Linked DNA regions of Ciceribacter thiooxidans. Each later gene encodes a partner of the first gene's protein in a complex. Links are inferred from orthologs where the notes say so. Each region holds a gene or a part of one and is shown on either strand. Other genes may lie near its edges. The genes, in order: H4I97_RS09735 and dnaN.

Region 1 (8,537 bases):
AGCGACATCGCGATCCTGCGCACCATGGGTGCAACCTCCGGCTCGATCATGCGCATCTTCTTCATGACGGGTGCCGCGATCGGCGTCACCGGCACCTTCGCCGGCGTGGCGCTGGGCGTCGTCGTCTGTCTCAACATCGAATCGATCCGCAGCTTCTTCTCCTGGGTGAGCGGCACGGTGCTCTTCGATCCCGAACTCTATTTCCTCAGCCAGCTTCCGGCGGACATGAACGTCGGCGAGACGATGTCCGTCGTCATCATGGCGCTGACGCTCTCCTTCATTGCGACGCTCTTCCCTGCCTGGCGCGCCTCGCGGCTCGACCCCGTGCAAGCCCTCCGATACGAATAAGGATGCCGCTTTCCATGGCCACCGACAAAGTTCTCGCGCTCACCGGGATCGATCGCAATTACGGGCAGGGCGATACGCTTCTGACGATCCTGAAAGGCGCCGACTTCAGCCTCACGGCCGGAGAGACGGTGGCGCTCGTCGCGCCGTCCGGCACGGGCAAGTCGACGCTTCTGCACGTGGCGGGCCTGCTTGAACATCCCGACGCCGGGGAAGTCGTGATCGGTGGCGAGGCCTGTTCGGCACTGTCGGAGGATCGCCGGACGGCCGTGCGGCGCCGCTCGATCGGCTTCGTCTACCAGTTCCACCACCTGCTGCCGGAATTCTCCGCGCTCGAAAACATTATGATGCCGCAGCTCATCGCCGGGCTTTCCATGGCCGAGGCCAAGGAGCGGGCCGCACAACTTCTCGACTATATGCGGATCGGCCATCGCGCCGATCATCGCCCGGCGGAGCTTTCCGGCGGAGAACAGCAGCGGGTGGCGATTGCCCGCGCCGTCGCCAATGCGCCGCTCGTGCTGCTCGCCGACGAGCCGACCGGCAACCTCGATCCGGAGACGGCATCCTACGTTTTCTCCGCCTTGCGCGCTCTGGTCCGCCAGTCGGGGCTCGCAGCGCTGATCGCCACCCACAATCACGAACTGGCCCAGCGCATGGACCGTTGCGTGACGATCGCCGACGGCAAGATCGTCGACTACGCCGTCTGACGACTTCGGGCCGAGATCTGACGAAGGCCCCGGCCGATGCATGTCATGCGGCGCACCGGGCTCTGACGGTTACCACCCTCATCTATCCTGTCTGAACTCTGCGGCGCCGGGCAAAGCGATGCGGCCGACCGCACCGTCTGCTGCGTTTCCTCTATGTTCCAGCGCATTCGCATCGTGAATGGAAGTATATGACCCTTTTTGGGTTGACAAGAGAACAAACACGGAACAAAATAAAAACATAAAGAGTAAGGAGTGAGCCATGACTGATGTTTTCCGTGATGTCGCCGCATTCGCCTCGATCCTCATGTTCCTCACCGGTTTCTCGGTGATCGTCTCCGCGATTTGAGGTTCTCGCACCTATCCTGTAGAGAGTGACCCGTGTCCGGTCGCGAAGGCTGGACTTCCCTGTCGGGGCGACCGAAAATCGCACCGATTCATCGGATGCGGGTAGACGGATATGGGCGAAGCAGTTGGCGAAGGTGTGCACGAGGCAGGGTCGCCGGGTTTTGTGCATTTGCGCCTCCATTCGGCCTATTCGCTGCTCGAAGGCGCATTGCCGCTGAAGAAGATTCTCCGCAAGGCCGCCGCCGACGGCCAGCCGGCGGTCGCCATCACTGACACCAACAATCTCTTCGTCGCGCTCGAGTTTTCGCAATATGCCGTCGGTGACGGGCTGCAACCGATCATCGGCTGCCAGTTGTCGATCGATATGGAGGATGCGCGGGACGATAAACGTTCGTCGCATGCGCCCGCCAGATACCCTGCGATCGTGTTGCTTGCGGCGGATGCCGCCGGCTACGAGCGGCTCGTGGATCTCGTCAGCCGTGCCTACCTCGAAGGAGAGGGGCACCAGGCGGTGCATGTCACCACGTCGTGGCTGGAAGAACGCGGCACGGACGGGCTGATCGCATTGACCGGGGCTTCGGGCGGACCGGTCGATGTCGCCCTTCAGGAAGGGCACGGGGCGCAGGCCGAGGCGCGGCTTTCGACGCTGAAGCGGCTCTTCGGCGACCGGCTTTATGTCGAGTTGCAGCGTCACGGCGACTACGATCGTCGCCACGAGACGAAGATGGTGCAGCTCGCCTATCAGTACGACCTGCCGCTGGTTGCGACCAACGAAGCGTTCTTTCTCACCCGGGAGGACTACGACGCGCATGACGCGCTGATGGCCGTCGCCCACAATGCGATCGTTTCCGACGACAACCGCTTCCGCCTGACGCCCGACCATTATCTGAAGAGCCGGGCCGAGATGCAGGCGCTCTTCGCCGACTTGCCGGAGGCGATCGAGAACACCGTCGAGATCGCCATGCGGTGCTCCTTCGTGCTCAACACGCGCAAACCGATCCTGCCGCGCTTTGCCGGCGTCGGCGCCGATCCGGAGGAGGCGGAGAAAGCCGAGGCGGAGGAATTGCGGCGGCAGGCGGTCGAGGGGCTCGACCGGAGGCTCGCCGCGCTCGGAATGGCGGCGGGCTACGAGGAGAAGGATTACCGCGAACGGCTCGAATTCGAGCTCTCGATCATCGAGCGGATGAAGTTTCCCGGCTACTTCCTGATCGTTTCCGACTTCATCAAGTGGGCGAAGCAGCACGACATTCCCGTCGGTCCGGGCCGCGGTTCGGGCGCGGGCTCGCTGGTCGCCTATGCGCTCACCATCACCGACGTCGACCCCTTGCGCTTCTCGCTGCTCTTCGAACGCTTCCTCAATCCGGAACGCGTGTCGATGCCCGACTTCGACATCGACTTCTGCCAGGACCGGCGCGAAGAGGTGATCCGCTACGTCCAGCAGAAGTACGGCCGTGAGCAGGTGGCGCAGATCATCACCTTCGGTTCGCTGCAGGCGCGTGCGGCCCTGCGCGATGTCGGCCGCGTGCTGGAGATGCCCTACGGCCAGGTCGACAAGATCTGCAAGCTGGTGCCGAACAACCCGGCGAACCCGACGCCGCTTTCCAAGGCGATCGAGGAGGAACCGAAGCTCCGCGAGGAGGCGGAAGCGGAGCCGGTCGTCGCCCGTCTTCTCGACATCGCCCAGAAGATCGAGGGCCTCTACCGCCACGCCTCGACCCACGCCGCCGGTATCGTCATCGGCGACCGCCCGTTGTCGAAGCTGGTGCCGATGTATCGCGATCCGCGTTCCGACATGCCGGTGACCCAGTTCAACATGAAATGGGTCGAGCAGGCGGGGCTGGTCAAGTTCGACTTTCTCGGCCTGAAGACGCTGACGGTGCTGAAGACGGCTGTCGATTTCGTCAAGGAGCAGAGAGGCGTCGACGTCGACCTGGCAGCGATTCCGCTCGACGACAAGCTGACCTACGAAATGCTCTCCCGCGGCGAAACCGTCGGCGTGTTCCAGGTTGAAAGTGCCGGCATGCGCAAGGCGCTGATCGGCATGCGACCGGACTGTATCGAGGACATCATCGCGCTGGTGGCGCTCTACCGTCCGGGTCCGATGGAGAACATCCCGGTCTACAATGCCCGCAAGCATGGCGAGGAGGAAATTGCCTCCATCCACCCGCAGATCGACTACCTGTTGAAGGAGACGCAAGGGGTTATCGTCTACCAGGAACAGGTGATGCAGATCGCCCAGGTCCTGTCGGGCTATTCGCTCGGCGAAGCCGACCTTCTGCGCCGCGCCATGGGCAAGAAGATCAAGGCCGAGATGGACCAGCAGAGCGCCCGCTTCGTCGATGGTGCGATGAAGAACGGCGTGTCCAAGCCTCAGGCCGAGAACATCTTCGAACTCTTGGCCAAGTTCGCCAACTACGGCTTCAACAAGTCACACGCTGCGGCCTACGCGATCGTCTCCTACCAGACGGCCTACATGAAGGCGCATTATCCGGTCGAGTTCCTCGCCGCCACGATGACCTACGATATGGCCAACAGCGAGAAGCTCAACGACTTCCGCCAGGATGCGGGGCGTCTCGGCATCAAGGTCATCCCACCGTCGGTGCAGACCTCGTTCCGCCACTTTCAGACCGGCGATCGCTGCATCTACTATGCGCTCGCTGCGATCAAGGGCGTCGGCGAGTCGGCCGTCGACCACATCGTCGAAGTTCGTGGCGACAAGCCCTTCGAGAGCCTCGAGGATTTCTGTCTGCGCATCGATCCGAAGCAGATCAACCGCCGTGTCTTCGAAAGCCTGATCTGTGCCGGCGCCTTCGATTGCTTCGGCCACGACCGTGCCGAACTGATCGGCGGGCTGGACCGCATTCTCGGCTATGCGCAGCGCGCGCAGGAAAATGCCGTCAGCGGCCAGTCGGACATGTTCGGTGCCGGCGGCGCCTCCGGGCCGGAGAAGATCGCCTTCCCGACGTACACGCCGTGGCTCGCCTCGGAGAAGCTGCACCGCGAATTCCAGGTGCTGGGCTTCTATCTCTCCGCGCATCCGCTCGACACCTATCGCTCGCTCCTCGAAAAGATGCGCGTCCAGACCTTTGCCGATTTTTCCGCCGCGGTGAAGCAGGGCGCGACGGCCGGGCGTCTCGCCGGCACGGTGACGGGGCGTCAGGAACGCAAGACCCGCACCGGCAACAAGATGGGCATCGTCACCTTTTCGGATTCCTCCGGGCAGTTCGAGGCGGTCCTGTTTTCCGAAGGCCTGAACCAGTATCGCGACCTTCTGGAGTCCGGCAAATCCGTGGTGATCACCGTTGCTGCGGAAGAGCGGCCGGAGGGCATCGGGCTCAGGATCCAGACGGCCCAGTCGCTCGAAGAAAAATCGCTGCAGATGCAGAAGGCGCTACGCGTCTATGTTCGCGATTCCGGTCCGCTGAAGGCGGTCGGCGCCCACCTCAACACCAGGGGCGACGGCCTCGTCTCCTTCGTCGTCATCAAGGAAGACGGCCAGCGCGAGATCGAGGTCGAGCTTTCGGAAAAGTACCGCATCTCGCCGGAGATCGCGGCAGCGCTGCGGTCGGCGCCTGGGATCGTCGACGTCGAGCTGGTGTAACCGCTGGTGGATGCCGGCGGGTTGCCCGCGTCAGCCGCGCGGCACCTTGCGGGTCACGGTGATGAAGTCGGTCCCGTCGCCGGTTTCCGGCCCGATCCCCGAATCCGAAATGGTGATCGAGCTGCCTTCCCCGAGCATGGGCTCGATCTTCCGGCGCACGGCATCCGGGATGGAGATGCGGTCGAGCGCCTGCGCAAGCGTCGGCGCGGTCTCGCCGGCCGTCGGCGCTTCGATGCCGAGGCGCTTCATCGTCGCGTTGGAGAGGTTGTTCTCCAGCGTGACGCCGCGCCATTCGGCGCTGCCGGCGAGCATGTCGACATGCGTCGCCTCGACGAAATGGGTGCCGAGCGGCTTCTGCGGATCGGCAATCGCGATTGCAGCCTCGAAGACGGGCTTGAACTTCTGCCGCACCATGATCTGACCGAGCGGCGGCTCGCCCTTGCCGGCGCTCGCATAGAGCTGCGCCAGAAATTCGGGCGTCAGGATTTCACCTTTGGTTGCGAGCCCCTTCCACCGCTTGTAGCCGTTGACGGCCGAGATGGTCTGGCGGCCGAGATAGCCGTCGATGATGCCGGCGTCGAAACCGAGATCGGTGAGCATCGCCTGCACGTCCATCAGGGTCTCGCGCTGACCGCGTCTTGTGATCAGAATGCGCACGGGCGGAATGTCGGCGAAGGCCTCGGCCGACTGGACCGGGCTCGTCGCTTCCTTTTCGACCATCGCGACCTGAACCGGCTTCCGTCCCGCCTCGATGGTGGACGGCCGCAGTTCTGCATCCGAGAGGAGCTGTCCTTCGGCGACCGGCTGCCGCGGCTGAAAGAGTGCCGCATGGCGCACAGGTGCCGGAACGACCGGTTCGTCGGTGATGATGACGTGGGCGCCGCGCTCGGTCATCTGATAGAGCGCTTTGGCGAAGGCGCGCGGCAGGCGGACGCAGCCGTGGGACGCCGGATAGCTTGGCACGCTGTTCGATTCGTGCAGCGCCACGCCTGACCATGTGAGCCGCTGCATCCAGGGCATCGGCGCGTTCGAATAGAGATTGGACTCGTGATACTTGCGCTTCTCGAGGATGGAGAAGATTCCCGACGGCGTGGAGTGGCCCGGCTTGCCGGTCGAGACGCGGGAGGTGGCGACGACCTGGTCGCCATCATAGACCGTCAGGCTCTGCTCGGCCTTCGAAACATAGATTTGCAGCGCGCCGCCGTCTCCGGCGAAGCTCTGAGAGGCAAGCGCTGTCGCGGAAAGCAGACACGCGACGTGCAGGAACTTCAGCATGCTATTATCGTCCTCAACGCAAAACTGACCGGGCGAGTGCTTGTGCTGGTCGTTAAAATATCGCGCGAAGTTTAAGGAAGGTTTTCTCGGGCAAGCACTGCAATCACGAGTCGGTGTATCGCTGCATTTGCGCGACGTGACCTTCTTGCCGTGGGTGCGACAGCATCACCATCACAGACGGACGGCAAACCACTTCAAGATCGGACCGTCGTCCGAGCGCTATTTCCGCCGCCCGAAGGTGTAGCCGGTCTCCACCGTCGACTTGCCGAACTTGTCGCGCAGCTTGTCCATCGCGGCTTCAGCGGCGGCGCGTCGGCCGGCCTGCTGGTCGACCAGATCCGGCGGATCGGCGACCGAGGCTTCCTTGAGGTCGGTCACGCCGATCCCGATCAGCCGGAAACGCGTACCGTCAGCCTCCTTTTCCATGAGCGCCAGCCCGGTACGGAAGATGCGGTCGGCAAGCTGCGTCGGGTCCTCTAGGCGACGGTTGCGCGTCCGTCCCTTGAAATCCGCCGTCTTGAGCTTCAGGACGACGGTTTGCCCCGAAATCCCGTGCTTCTTCAGCCGCCAGGCGACCTTTTCCGACAGAGCCCGCAGGTGGATGATGAGATCCTCCCGGCGGCTGATGTCTTCGAAGAAGGTCGTCTCGGCGGAAACGCTCTTCGCCGCTTCGTTCGGGTGGACGTCGCGATCGTCGATCCCGCGGGAAAGACGGTAGAGCCGCTGGCCGATCGAGCCGTAACGGCGCATGAGATCGGCTTCCTCCATGGTCTGCAGCTGCCCGACGGTACGGATGCCGTCGCTTTCGAGCGTCGCCGCAAACGCCTTTCCGACGCCCCAGATCGTCGTCACCGGGCGCGGGGCGAGAAAATCCAGCGCCTCTGCCTCGCCGATCACCGAAAAGCCGCGCGGCTTCTGCAGGTCGGAGGCGACCTTCGCCAGAAACTTGCAGTAGGAAAGGCCGACGGAGACCGTGATGCCGATTTCCTGTTCGACGCGGCGGGCGAAGCGTGCGAGCACGCGTGCCGGCGGATCATGGTGCAGCCGATCGGTGCCGGAAAGCTCGAGGAACGCCTCGTCGATCGAGAGTGGCTGCACGAGTGGCGTCAGTTCCTCCATCATCGCCCGCACCTCGCGTCCGACGCGTACGTATTTCTGCATGTCCGGCTTGATGACGACGGCGTCGGGGCAGGCCTCCAGCGCCTTGAACATGGGCATCGCGGAGCGGACGCCGTGAATGCGGGCGATGTAGCAGGCGGTCGAGACCACACCACGCTTGCCGCCACCGACGATCACCGGCTTGTCGGCGAGTTCCGGATTGTCCCTCTTCTCGATCGAGGCGTAGAAGGCGTCACAATCGATGTGGGCAAGCGTGAGCCCGTAGAGTTCCGTATGATAGACGAGCCGGGGACTGCCGCAGCTGCTGCAGCGACGGTTGCCTTGCGGCTGGCCTCTGAGGCAGTCGCGGCAGAAGGCTGGATACGCGGTCAGGTCGGTTGTCATCGCTGGAACAAATGTTGAACATTCGCACGCTTAGCGTTACTCTTGCTCGACTCGGGTGGCAAGGGAAATGCGATGAACGACGGATTTCATGCCCAGCCTCTCTCGGCCGACCGCTGGGGCGACTTCGAAGCCGTGATGGGCCCGCGCGGCGCCTGCTACGACTGCTGGTGTACCTATTTCCGGCTGGTGCCTGCCGAGCGCAAGAGCTTCACCGGCAGCGAAAAGAAGGATTTCATGCGTCAGCGCGTGAACGAGGGACCGCCTCCCGGCCTCATCGGCTACCTCGGCGAGCGGCCCGTCGGTTGGGTGCAGGTGGGCCCTCGCGCCGATGTGCCGAACTGGAATTCGCCGCGTACCGTATCACGGCCGCTCGAGGAGGCGGATGCCGGCGACCCGGCAGTATGGGCGGTGAGCTGCTTCTTCATCGTGTCGAAGGAGCGCGGCAAGGGATTGAGCCATCGGATGCTCGACGCTGCCGTCGCCCATGCCCGCACCGCCGGCGCGCGCGTCATCGACGCCTGTCCGATCGAACGGACGAAACAATCGAAGTCAGTCGGGCTTTATGTCGGATCGAGACGAATTTTCGAAGCGGCCGGATTTTCCGAAGTCGCGTCGAGAAAGGAGGGCAGGCCCCTGGTGCGTCTGGTGCTCTGAGTCGCGAGACCAGTGCCGCCTCAATATTCGCCCGAATCAAGTCCCGGGCCGGAATAATGCCGCCAGGCCTTCACGACCGTCTCCGGTGCGATGCCGGAGGCGTCACA
Region 2 (8,628 bases), 1.2 Mb from region 1 along the record:
AGGACCCAGAGGGTTGCCCCACCGATGATGGAGTTTTGCGGCGCACCGTCAACGTCAGAATAGTAAGGCAGCATTCCGAAGCCGACTTCAAAATCCTTTGCGTTGTTCATGACGGCGGCGCGAGCGGCCGACGAATTCATATACATTGCGCATTCCTGCGCGTAGAATTTCGGCGGAGCGTCATCACCGCCGACAGGGCCGCCATACTGGAAGACGCCTTCGTCCTGCCATTTCTTCAAATTCGACCAGTGCTTGACCTGGACCGGGCCGTTGACGGTAAGCTTGGGATCGATACCGCCGAAACCGTTCTCCAGCGTGCCGATCGGTTGATTGTGCCAAGCGGAAAAGTTCTCGAGCTGTACCCAGGAAATCCAGCCCGACGTAAAGCCGCACTTGGCAGCGCCCGATTCCATGATCTTCTTGGAATAGGCTTCCACATCCTGCCAAGTCTTCGGCGGCGTTTCAGGGTCGAGCCCCGCCTTCTTGAAGACGTTCTTGTTGTAATAGAGAATCGGTGTCGATGAATTGAACGGCATCGAAAGCATATTGCCGTCCGTGTCCGTGTAATAGCCGACGACGGCCGAGAGAAAGCCCTTCGGATCGAATTCGGTTCCGGTATCCGCCATCAACTTGTAGACGGGGTAGACGGCGCCCTTGGCGGCCATCATCGTGCCCGTGCCGACTTCGAACACCTGGACGATGTCCGGCTGTTGCTTGGCACGGAAAGCGGCGATCGCCGCCGTCATGGTTTCGGTGTAGTTGCCCTTGTAGGTCGGCACGACCTCATACGCGTCCTGCGATTTGTTGTAGTTGGCAACGATCTCTTCGAGTTTCTTGCCGAGTTCACCGCTCATGGCGTGCCACCAGGTGATCTGGGTCTTGGCAAAGGATGTAGAGGCCGACAGGCTAAGTGCCAGCGCGGCAAAAGCAACTTTCTTTATCATGGGTTCCTCTCCTCCTCAGAAGAGTTGAGACTTTAGAGACATCGAATAGGCCGTCAAGGCAGAAATTTTCGCTTCGACGTTCGTTCGGCGATCGGAGTGTTTCGGTTCGCTTTCGCTTCTCTAATGAGGTGGGATGAACGGTAAGTGACGGTTCGATGACGGCGAAGTGACCGTTCAACAACACTTTTGTGACAGTTCCGTCACTTCCGCGTAGCGTGTCTAGAACGCATTTTGAAAGTGCCTCGGCAGCCGCCAAGGCAAAACGGCAATGATGTCATAGCGGCAGGAGAGGCTGGAAAAATCCGGTTGCCGCGAGAGCCAGACGTCGCTCGCCGCGTGAATGCGCTTCTGGGTGTGAAAGCTTACGGCGTCGACCGCGCTACGTTCCAGTCGCCGGGCCTTGACCTCCACGAACACGGCAAGCGTGCCCCTACGTGCGATGATGTCGATCTCTCCGGCGCGGGTGCGGTAGCGCAGGGCGACAATGCGGTACCCTTTCAGAAGGAGAAAAAGCGCGGCAACGTACTCGGACAAACGCCCGCGTCGTTCTGCCCTGAGGCGCCGGCCGTCGGGTTTTCTCTCCTGCGGCCGGCCGTTGCTCATCCCTCGTCCTTGAGTTCGAGGATTCGCTGGTAGAGATCTTTGCGGGGCAGACCCGTCTGCCTTGCCGCCTCGGTTGCGACCTTGCCGGCGGGGAGGTCGGCAGCAAGGCGCTTCAGGAGCGTGTCGACGTCGTCCTGGGCCGGCGCCTCGGGGGGAGCAGGCGGACCGATCACCAGCACGATTTCGCCCTTCACAGCGCGATCATCGTAGTGATCCGCGAGCTCGGCAAGGGTACCTCGCCGGAATTCCTCGAAGGTCTTGGTCAGTTCGCGGCACACGCAAGCTTGCCTGCCGACACCGAGCACATCCGCAGCGGCGGCCAGCGTGTCGCCGATGCGATGTGGCGACTCGAAGAACAAAAGAGTGCCGGGAACCTCCCGCACCTCCTCCAGCCGATCCCGTCGCGCCTTGTCCTTCGTGGGCAGAAACCCTGCGAAAAAGAAGGCGTCGTTCGGCAGGCCGGAGCCGACGAGGGCCGCGAGCGGCGCCGAAGGTCCGGGGATCGGCACCACGCGGCAGCCAGCATCGATCGCTATGCGTCCCAGACGATAGCCCGGATCGGAGACCAGCGGCGTGCCGGCATCGGAGACCAGCGCCACGGATTTTCCTTCCGCCAAGGCGGCGAGCAATTTCGGGCCCGCCACCTCTGCATTGTGTTCATGGTAGGCGGTCGGCCGGTTGTGGATACCGTAGCGATCCAGCAGAACGCGGGTCACGCGCGTATCCTCGCAGGCGAGCACGTCAGCCCCGGCAAGCACCTCAAGCGCCCGCAGCGTAATGTCGCCGAGGTTGCCGATCGGCGTCGCGACGAGATAGAGCGCAGGCTCGAGCGGCCGGGCGGAGATCACGGCATCATAGAGGCGATAGGTCTTCGGGGAAGCCGCGGCGTCCTTCCGGATGTCTGTCACGATGGGCGTCCTTTCAGGGATGACAGGGCCTTTATGGTTCAGCATCGACCTTTGAACAAGATACAATGCCCATTCGCTCTGCCCGCGCGTGATGGCTCTTGCAATCGACCGCCTTTTGCTGCCATTTTGCGCGTCCACATTCTCCCGCCGACGAACAGCGCGGCGTCATATTGCGGCCATCCCAGCTCCCCGGATGGCGACAGGTCGAAAGCGGTAAAGTCCATGCGTATCACTCTTGAACGGTCCAACCTTCTCAAATCGCTGAACCATGTTCACCGCGTGGTCGAACGTCGCAACACGATCCCGATCCTGTCGAACGTGTTGCTGCGTGCGGAAGGCGCCAGCCTCGACATGAAAGCGACCGACCTGGACCTCGAGATCACCGAGGCGACGCCCGCCATGGTCGAGCAGGCCGGCGCAACGACCGTACCAGCCCACCTTCTTTACGAGATCGTCCGCAAGCTGCCGGACGGCGCCGAAGTCCTGCTGGCAACGACGCCGGACGGCGTCTCGATGACGGTCGCCTCCGGCCGTTCCAAGTTTTCGCTGCAGTGCCTGCCGGAGTCCGATTTCCCCGATCTCACCGCCGGCACCTTCACCCATGCCTTCAAGCTGAAGGCCTCCGATCTCAAGATGTTGATTGATCGCACCCAATTTGCGATCTCGACGGAGGAGACTCGATACTACCTGAACGGCATCTTCCTGCACACGATCGAGAGTGCAGGTGCGTTGAAGCTTCGCGCCGTTGCGACTGACGGGCACCGGCTGGCTCGCGCCGATGTCGAGGCCCCGTCCGGTTCGGAGGGAATGCCGGGGATCATCATCCCGCGCAAGACGGTCGGCGAACTGCAGAAGCTGGTCGACAATCCGGATCTTGTCGTTACCATCGAAGTGTCGGACGCGAAAATCCGCTTCACCATCGGCTCCATTGTCATGACCTCGAAGCTGATCGACGGCACCTTCCCGGACTATCAGAGAGTCATTCCGACAGCGAACGACAAGGAAATGCGTGTCGATTGCCAAACCTTCGCCCAGGCAGTCGACCGCGTGTCGACCATTTCGTCCGAACGTGGGCGTGCCGTGAAACTAGCGCTCTCCGACGGTCATCTGATGCTGACCGTCAACAATCCCGACTCCGGCAGCGCGACGGAAGAGGTGGCCGTCGGCTACGAGAACGATTCGATGGAAATCGGCTTCAATGCCAAGTACCTGCTGGACATTACCGCACAGCTTTCCGGTGACGATGCGATCTTCATGCTCGCGGATGCCGGCTCGCCGACTCTCATTCGCGACACTGCCGGCGACGACGCGCTCTACGTGCTGATGCCGATGCGGGTGTGACGGAGCGGCTCGATCGATTCCATTGGATTTCTGCTCTATGTGCGCCATTTAGCCTTGTTTTTGCGACAAAGCGGCGCAACATAGCCCGAGTGTGGCCGCTGCGGTTCTTGCATAATCGGTCTCTGGTGAGGGTTAAGACATGGTACGACGTCTGAAGGAACGGTTCGAAAAGAAGTTCGACGAGGAGATCCGGTTCTTCAAGGGCATGATGCAAGGGCCGAAGCTGGTCGGCGCGATCGTCCCGACCTCCTCGATCACTGCAAAGAAGATGGCGAGCATCATCAATCCGAATTCCGGGTTGCCGGTCCTGGAACTCGGTCCCGGTACGGGGGTCATCACCAAGGCGATCCTCGCCCGTGGCGTACCGGCGGAAAAGCTGGTCTCCGTCGAATACTCCGAAGACTTTTGCAGTCATCTCACGATGACCTATCCGGGCGTGAACTTCATCCACGGCGATGCCTTCGATCTCGACCGCACACTCGGCGCGCTCGCGGGCCAGAAGTTCGATTCCGTCATCTCCGCCGTTCCGCTCTTGAACTTTCCAATGCAGGACCGGATCCGGCTGCTGGAGAGCCTCCTCGACCGCCTGCCGCCCGGCCGTCCGGTTGTGCAGATCTCTTACGGCCCGGTGTCGCCCATTATTGCGAAGCCTCATAGCTACCATATCCAGCACTTCGATTTCGTGGTCCGCAATATTCCGCCGGCACAACTCTGGATCTATCGCCGGGCCTAACCGGCGATGTTCGCGCTTTACATCACCCATCCGCAGGTCCGGATCGATCCCGACATACCCGTTCCGCAATGGGGACTTTCCAACGTTGGCGTGAATCGAGCTCGAGCCGCTTCCGCCTTGCCGTGGGTACGCCGACTCAGGCGCATCGTCTCAAGTGCCGAAATCAAGGCCATGGAGACAGCGGCGATTCTCGCTGAGGCGGCGGGTATCGACTACGAGACCGTCGACGCCATGCATGAGAACGACCGGTCCGCGACAGGATTCCTCTCGCCGTCAGAATTTGAGAAGGCGGCCGACTGGTTCTTCGCCCATCCTGCCGAGAGCTTCAGGGGATGGGAAAAGGCGATCGACGCCCAACGACGGATCGTCCGCGCCGTGGAAGCCGTCCTCGCCGGCCATGATCCCGCAAAACCCATCGCCTTTGTTGGCCACGGCGGCGTCGGAACTCTCTTGGGATGCCGTCTTGCCGGCGTTCGCATTTCCCGCAGCAAGGACCAACCCGGAGGCGGCGGCAATCTGTTCGCCTTCTCCCTTGCAGATCGCCGCGTCACGTGCGACTGGACGCCAATGGAAACTTGGCCGGGAGTGAACCCTTGACCGCACGGGAACGCCTTATCGTCGGGCTCGACGTACCGACACTGCGTGAAGCCGAAACGATCGTCGACACGCTTTCGGACGACATTCTCTTCTACAAGATCGGTTACCAGCTGGCCTTCGCCGGCGGACTCGAGTTCGCCCGCGACCTCGCCGCATCGGGCAAGAAGATCTTTCTCGACATGAAGCTGCTCGACATCGACAACACGGTCGCTTCGGGCGTCGAGAACATTGCGAAGATGGGGATGTCGATGCTGACGCTCCACGCCTATCCGAAGGCGATGCGTGCGGCGGTCGAGGCCGCCAAAGGCTCCGGCCTCTGCCTGCTCGGAGTGACCGTGCTGACGTCCATGGACGAAGGCGATCTCATCGAGGCGGGCTACGAATACGATCCGCACACGCTCGTCCTTCGCAGGGCCGAGCAGGCACGTGCAGCGGGCATGGGCGGCATTGTCTGCTCGGCCGAGGAAGCGGCGGCAGTTCGCAAGATCATCGGTCCCGACATGGCGCTCGTCACACCGGGCATCCGTCCGGCCGGTGCCGAAAAAGGTGACCAGAAGCGGGTCATGACACCCTCCGCCGCGCTCAAGGCGGGCTCCAGCCACCTCGTCGTCGCCCGTCCGATCGTCAAGGCGCCGGATCCGAAGGAGGCGGCACGCGCCATCCTCGCCGAGATGGCCGAGGTCCTCTGACCTCGGCATCAATTCGGACGCCGCTATTTTCGCTCGGTGTCGAGCACCATGGGGGATATGGCGCCTTCGAAGCGGTTTCCGGCGAGAACGTTATCGATCGCCCGATCACGTGGATCGAGGCTGCTGCCGAAGGGATATCTCGGGTCGATTTTGCAGTACCATTTCCCCACATCGCGGTGATTGAGCCAGATCGCGGGATAGGCAACGATGCTCGAACGGTACACGAAGCGATTGTCGACGATCTGATTGGACCTGGGCTCCTGATGGCGAATGGTTCCCCCTTCGCCGCAGTTGCGATAGACGAAAATACCGCCTTTCTCGGCGTTCTTGAACTCATTTCCGGAGATGACGTTTCGCGCTGAACCATCGACCGCGATCACTTCACGGTCGGCTTTGACGGAGAAGCGATTGTCGGCAATGACGTTTTCGGCCGATTCCGCATCCAGATAGATGACGGTCTTCGCCGATTTTCCGCGTATGGTGGAGTTCGTCAGCGATGACTTCGTTACCCCCGGGCCGAAATAAAGGGGGATCGTGCCGACTGCCTCAATCGAAACGTTCTTCAGGTCAATGCCGGAGGGGGCGTTTCGCTGCGCATTCGTGGTGTGGTCCCGATTGAGTGACGATTTTCGAACTTCCTCGGCTTCCCCGTTAGCACCGAGACCCGTCAGGCGTATGTTTCCGATGATCTTGCAGTTTGTGATCCGGATGTTTCGCGGGACGCTCCAGCCGGAACTACCGGGCAATTTTTGAGATCTTACGAGAACGGTCGGCGCGCTTACGCCGTATTTCATTTTGGCACTGCCGAGTGTCGCACCGCGACAATCGAGGCTGACACCCGACGCTGCCTCACCGGCAAACACCAGTTTCCGGGTAATCACGTCTTTCGGCCTCAGTTGAAGATCGCAATCCACCGTGATCCGATCATCCTTGCCGTGGGGCGCGCTTCTCAGCTTTTCGTAGAAGGTCGCATCGCACATCTTCGCCTGCGCGTCGGACGACCATCCCAAGCTGAAAATCACCGTTGTGGCCGAAATCACAATGAGAGCAGGAAAGGCCGTGCGACCGGACGCTCCCAACCGGGACCATGGCTTCAATGTCGTCTCCCTCTGCGGATGTGATCTGATTCAGAAACATACGGGCCCGCACCTTAGCCCGAAATGAACAAACTTGACCCTTCCGGCGAATTCACTCAAAACCGCCTGGACAGACCAGACAGGAGGACAGGATGGCCAAAGGTTACTGGATTGCCCGCGTCGATATCCGCGATCCGGAGCGTTACAAGGACTATGTCGCCGCGGCGAAACTGGCCTTCGAGAAGTACGGCGCCACGTTCCTTGCCCGCGGCGGCGCGTTCACCGAGCTCGAGGGGAAGGCCCGCGCACGCAACGTGGTCATCGAATTCCCCTCCCATCAGGCTGCCGTCGACTGCTACAATTCACCGGAATACCAGATCGCGGCAAAGATCCGCCAGGAAGTCGCGGATGCCGAGATGGTTGTCGTGGAAGGCGTCTGAAGCACCGATCCACACGGCCCTCTGCGGCGCGATGGCACTTCACGTCGCGAGATGATTCGTCTAATAGACAGCTTCAAGCCAAACTGCCCACTTCTCTCCGAGGGAGCCTGCCAATGACCCTGTCCAATCTTCCGCCGCTCGTAACCGTGTTTGGTGGATCGGGTTTTGTCGGCCGGCACATCGTGCGCGCACTCGCCCGCCGCGGTTACCGCATCCGTGTCGCGGTCCGCAGACCGGATCTCGCAGGCTTCCTGCTGCCGCTCGGCAATGTCGGTCAGATCTCGCTCGTCCAGGCAAACCTGCGCTACCGCGCTTCGGTCGACAAGGCGGCCGAGGGCGCTGACCATATCGTCAACTCCGTGGGCATCCTTTTCGAGAGCGGACGCAACCGCTTCGACTCCGTCCAGGACTTCGGCGCCCGCGCCGTGGCGGAAGCTGCCCGCAATGCCGGCGCGAGCCTCACCCATGTTTCGGCGATCGGCGCCGACCTGAACTCGGAATCGCAGTATGCCGTCACCAAAGGCAAGGCGGAGGCCGCGATCCTCTCGATCAAGCCCGACGCCGTGATCATGCGGCCGTCGATCATCTTCGGACCCGAGGACAGTTTCTTCAACAAGTTCGCCGCCATGGCCCGCAAAGCACCGCTCCTGCCGCTGATCGGCGGCGGCAAGACGAGGTTCCAGCCGGTGCATGTCGGCGATGTCGCAGAGGCAGTTGCGCGCTCCGTCGATGGCAAGCTCAGCCGAGGCACGATCTACGAACTCGGCGGACGCGAGGTCCTATCCTTCCGCGAATGCATGGAGGTCATGCTTGCGACGGTCGAACGCCGCCGCGGTTTCCTCAGCCTACCGTTCGGTGTTGCTTCCTTCCTCGCCGGCATCCTGTCGCTCGTGCCGTTCATCAAGCCGCCGCTCACCGGCGACCAGGTGAAGCTTCTGAAGAAGGACAACGTCGTTTCTGACACGGCAAAGGCGGAAGGCCGCACGCTGGAAGGCACGGGGATCACTCCCGTAACGCTGGAATCGATCCTTCCCTCCTACCTCGTACAGTACCGCCCGCACGGGCAGTTCACCGGGGCTGGCAAGGAAGCGTGACGCTGCTCCACGACGTGTCCGCCGCTGCTGCGTTGCACAAATGACGCAGTGGCAAATTACCTCTGTTAACCGACGGTTCAGCAAGATCTTCTATTGAAGAAACGGCTGGCAATGCGTAGATCGTCCACCGCGTTCGGGCACTTCGCCATTGCGTTGACGGGACGCATACCATCATTCCGAGAGGCAGATTTATGGGTAAGTCT

What was found.
Region 2: the proteins of H4I97_RS09735 (region 1) and dnaN are in contact, whole or in part, in a solved structure (PDB 1OK7), measured with the Escherichia coli proteins. The link is inferred for Ciceribacter thiooxidans from one-to-one orthologs.

Annotation. Positions count from the first base shown.
Region 1 is NZ_CP059896.1:2,017,187-2,025,723, reverse strand. The notes cover bases 5,635-8,537. They hold H4I97_RS09735 (DNA polymerase IV), read right to left. Parts: upstream 7,777-8,537; coding sequence 6,493-7,776; downstream 5,635-6,492. Other genes in these bases: H4I97_RS09725 (DUF3572 domain-containing protein), read right to left, coding at 8,451-8,537; H4I97_RS09730 (GNAT family N-acetyltransferase), read left to right, coding at 7,849-8,430; H4I97_RS09740 (L,D-transpeptidase family protein), read right to left, coding at 5,635-6,273. In the rest of the region: H4I97_RS09755 (lipoprotein-releasing ABC transporter permease subunit), read left to right, coding at 1-348; H4I97_RS09750 (ABC transporter ATP-binding protein), read left to right, coding at 363-1,052; dnaE (DNA polymerase III subunit alpha), read left to right, coding at 1,510-4,998; more of H4I97_RS09740, read right to left, coding at 5,029-5,634. UniProt on the Escherichia coli protein: Poorly processive, error-prone DNA polymerase involved in translesion repair and untargeted mutagenesis. Copies undamaged DNA at stalled replication forks, which arise in vivo from mismatched or misaligned primer ends.
Region 2 is NZ_CP059896.1:3,227,291-3,235,918, forward strand. Bases 1,743-4,736 are described here. They hold dnaN (DNA polymerase III subunit beta), read left to right. Parts: upstream 1,743-2,677; coding sequence 2,678-3,796; downstream 3,797-4,736. Other genes in these bases: rsmI (16S rRNA (cytidine(1402)-2'-O)-methyltransferase), read right to left, coding at 1,743-2,446; pmtA (phospholipid N-methyltransferase PmtA), read left to right, coding at 3,936-4,529; H4I97_RS15955 (histidine phosphatase family protein), read left to right, coding at 4,536-4,736. In the rest of the region: sn-glycerol-3-phosphate ABC transporter substrate-binding protein UgpB, read right to left, coding at 1-944; H4I97_RS15935 (YraN family protein), read right to left, coding at 1,164-1,547; more of rsmI, read right to left, coding at 1,544-1,742; more of H4I97_RS15955, read left to right, coding at 4,737-5,126; pyrF (orotidine-5'-phosphate decarboxylase), read left to right, coding at 5,123-5,815; H4I97_RS15965 (right-handed parallel beta-helix repeat-containing protein), read right to left, coding at 5,839-6,825; H4I97_RS15970 (DUF1330 domain-containing protein), read left to right, coding at 7,044-7,331; H4I97_RS15975 (complex I NDUFA9 subunit family protein), read left to right, coding at 7,445-8,425. UniProt on the Escherichia coli protein: Confers DNA tethering and processivity to DNA polymerases and other proteins. Acts as a clamp, forming a ring around DNA (a reaction catalyzed by the clamp-loading complex) which diffuses in an ATP-independent manner freely and bidirectionally along dsDNA.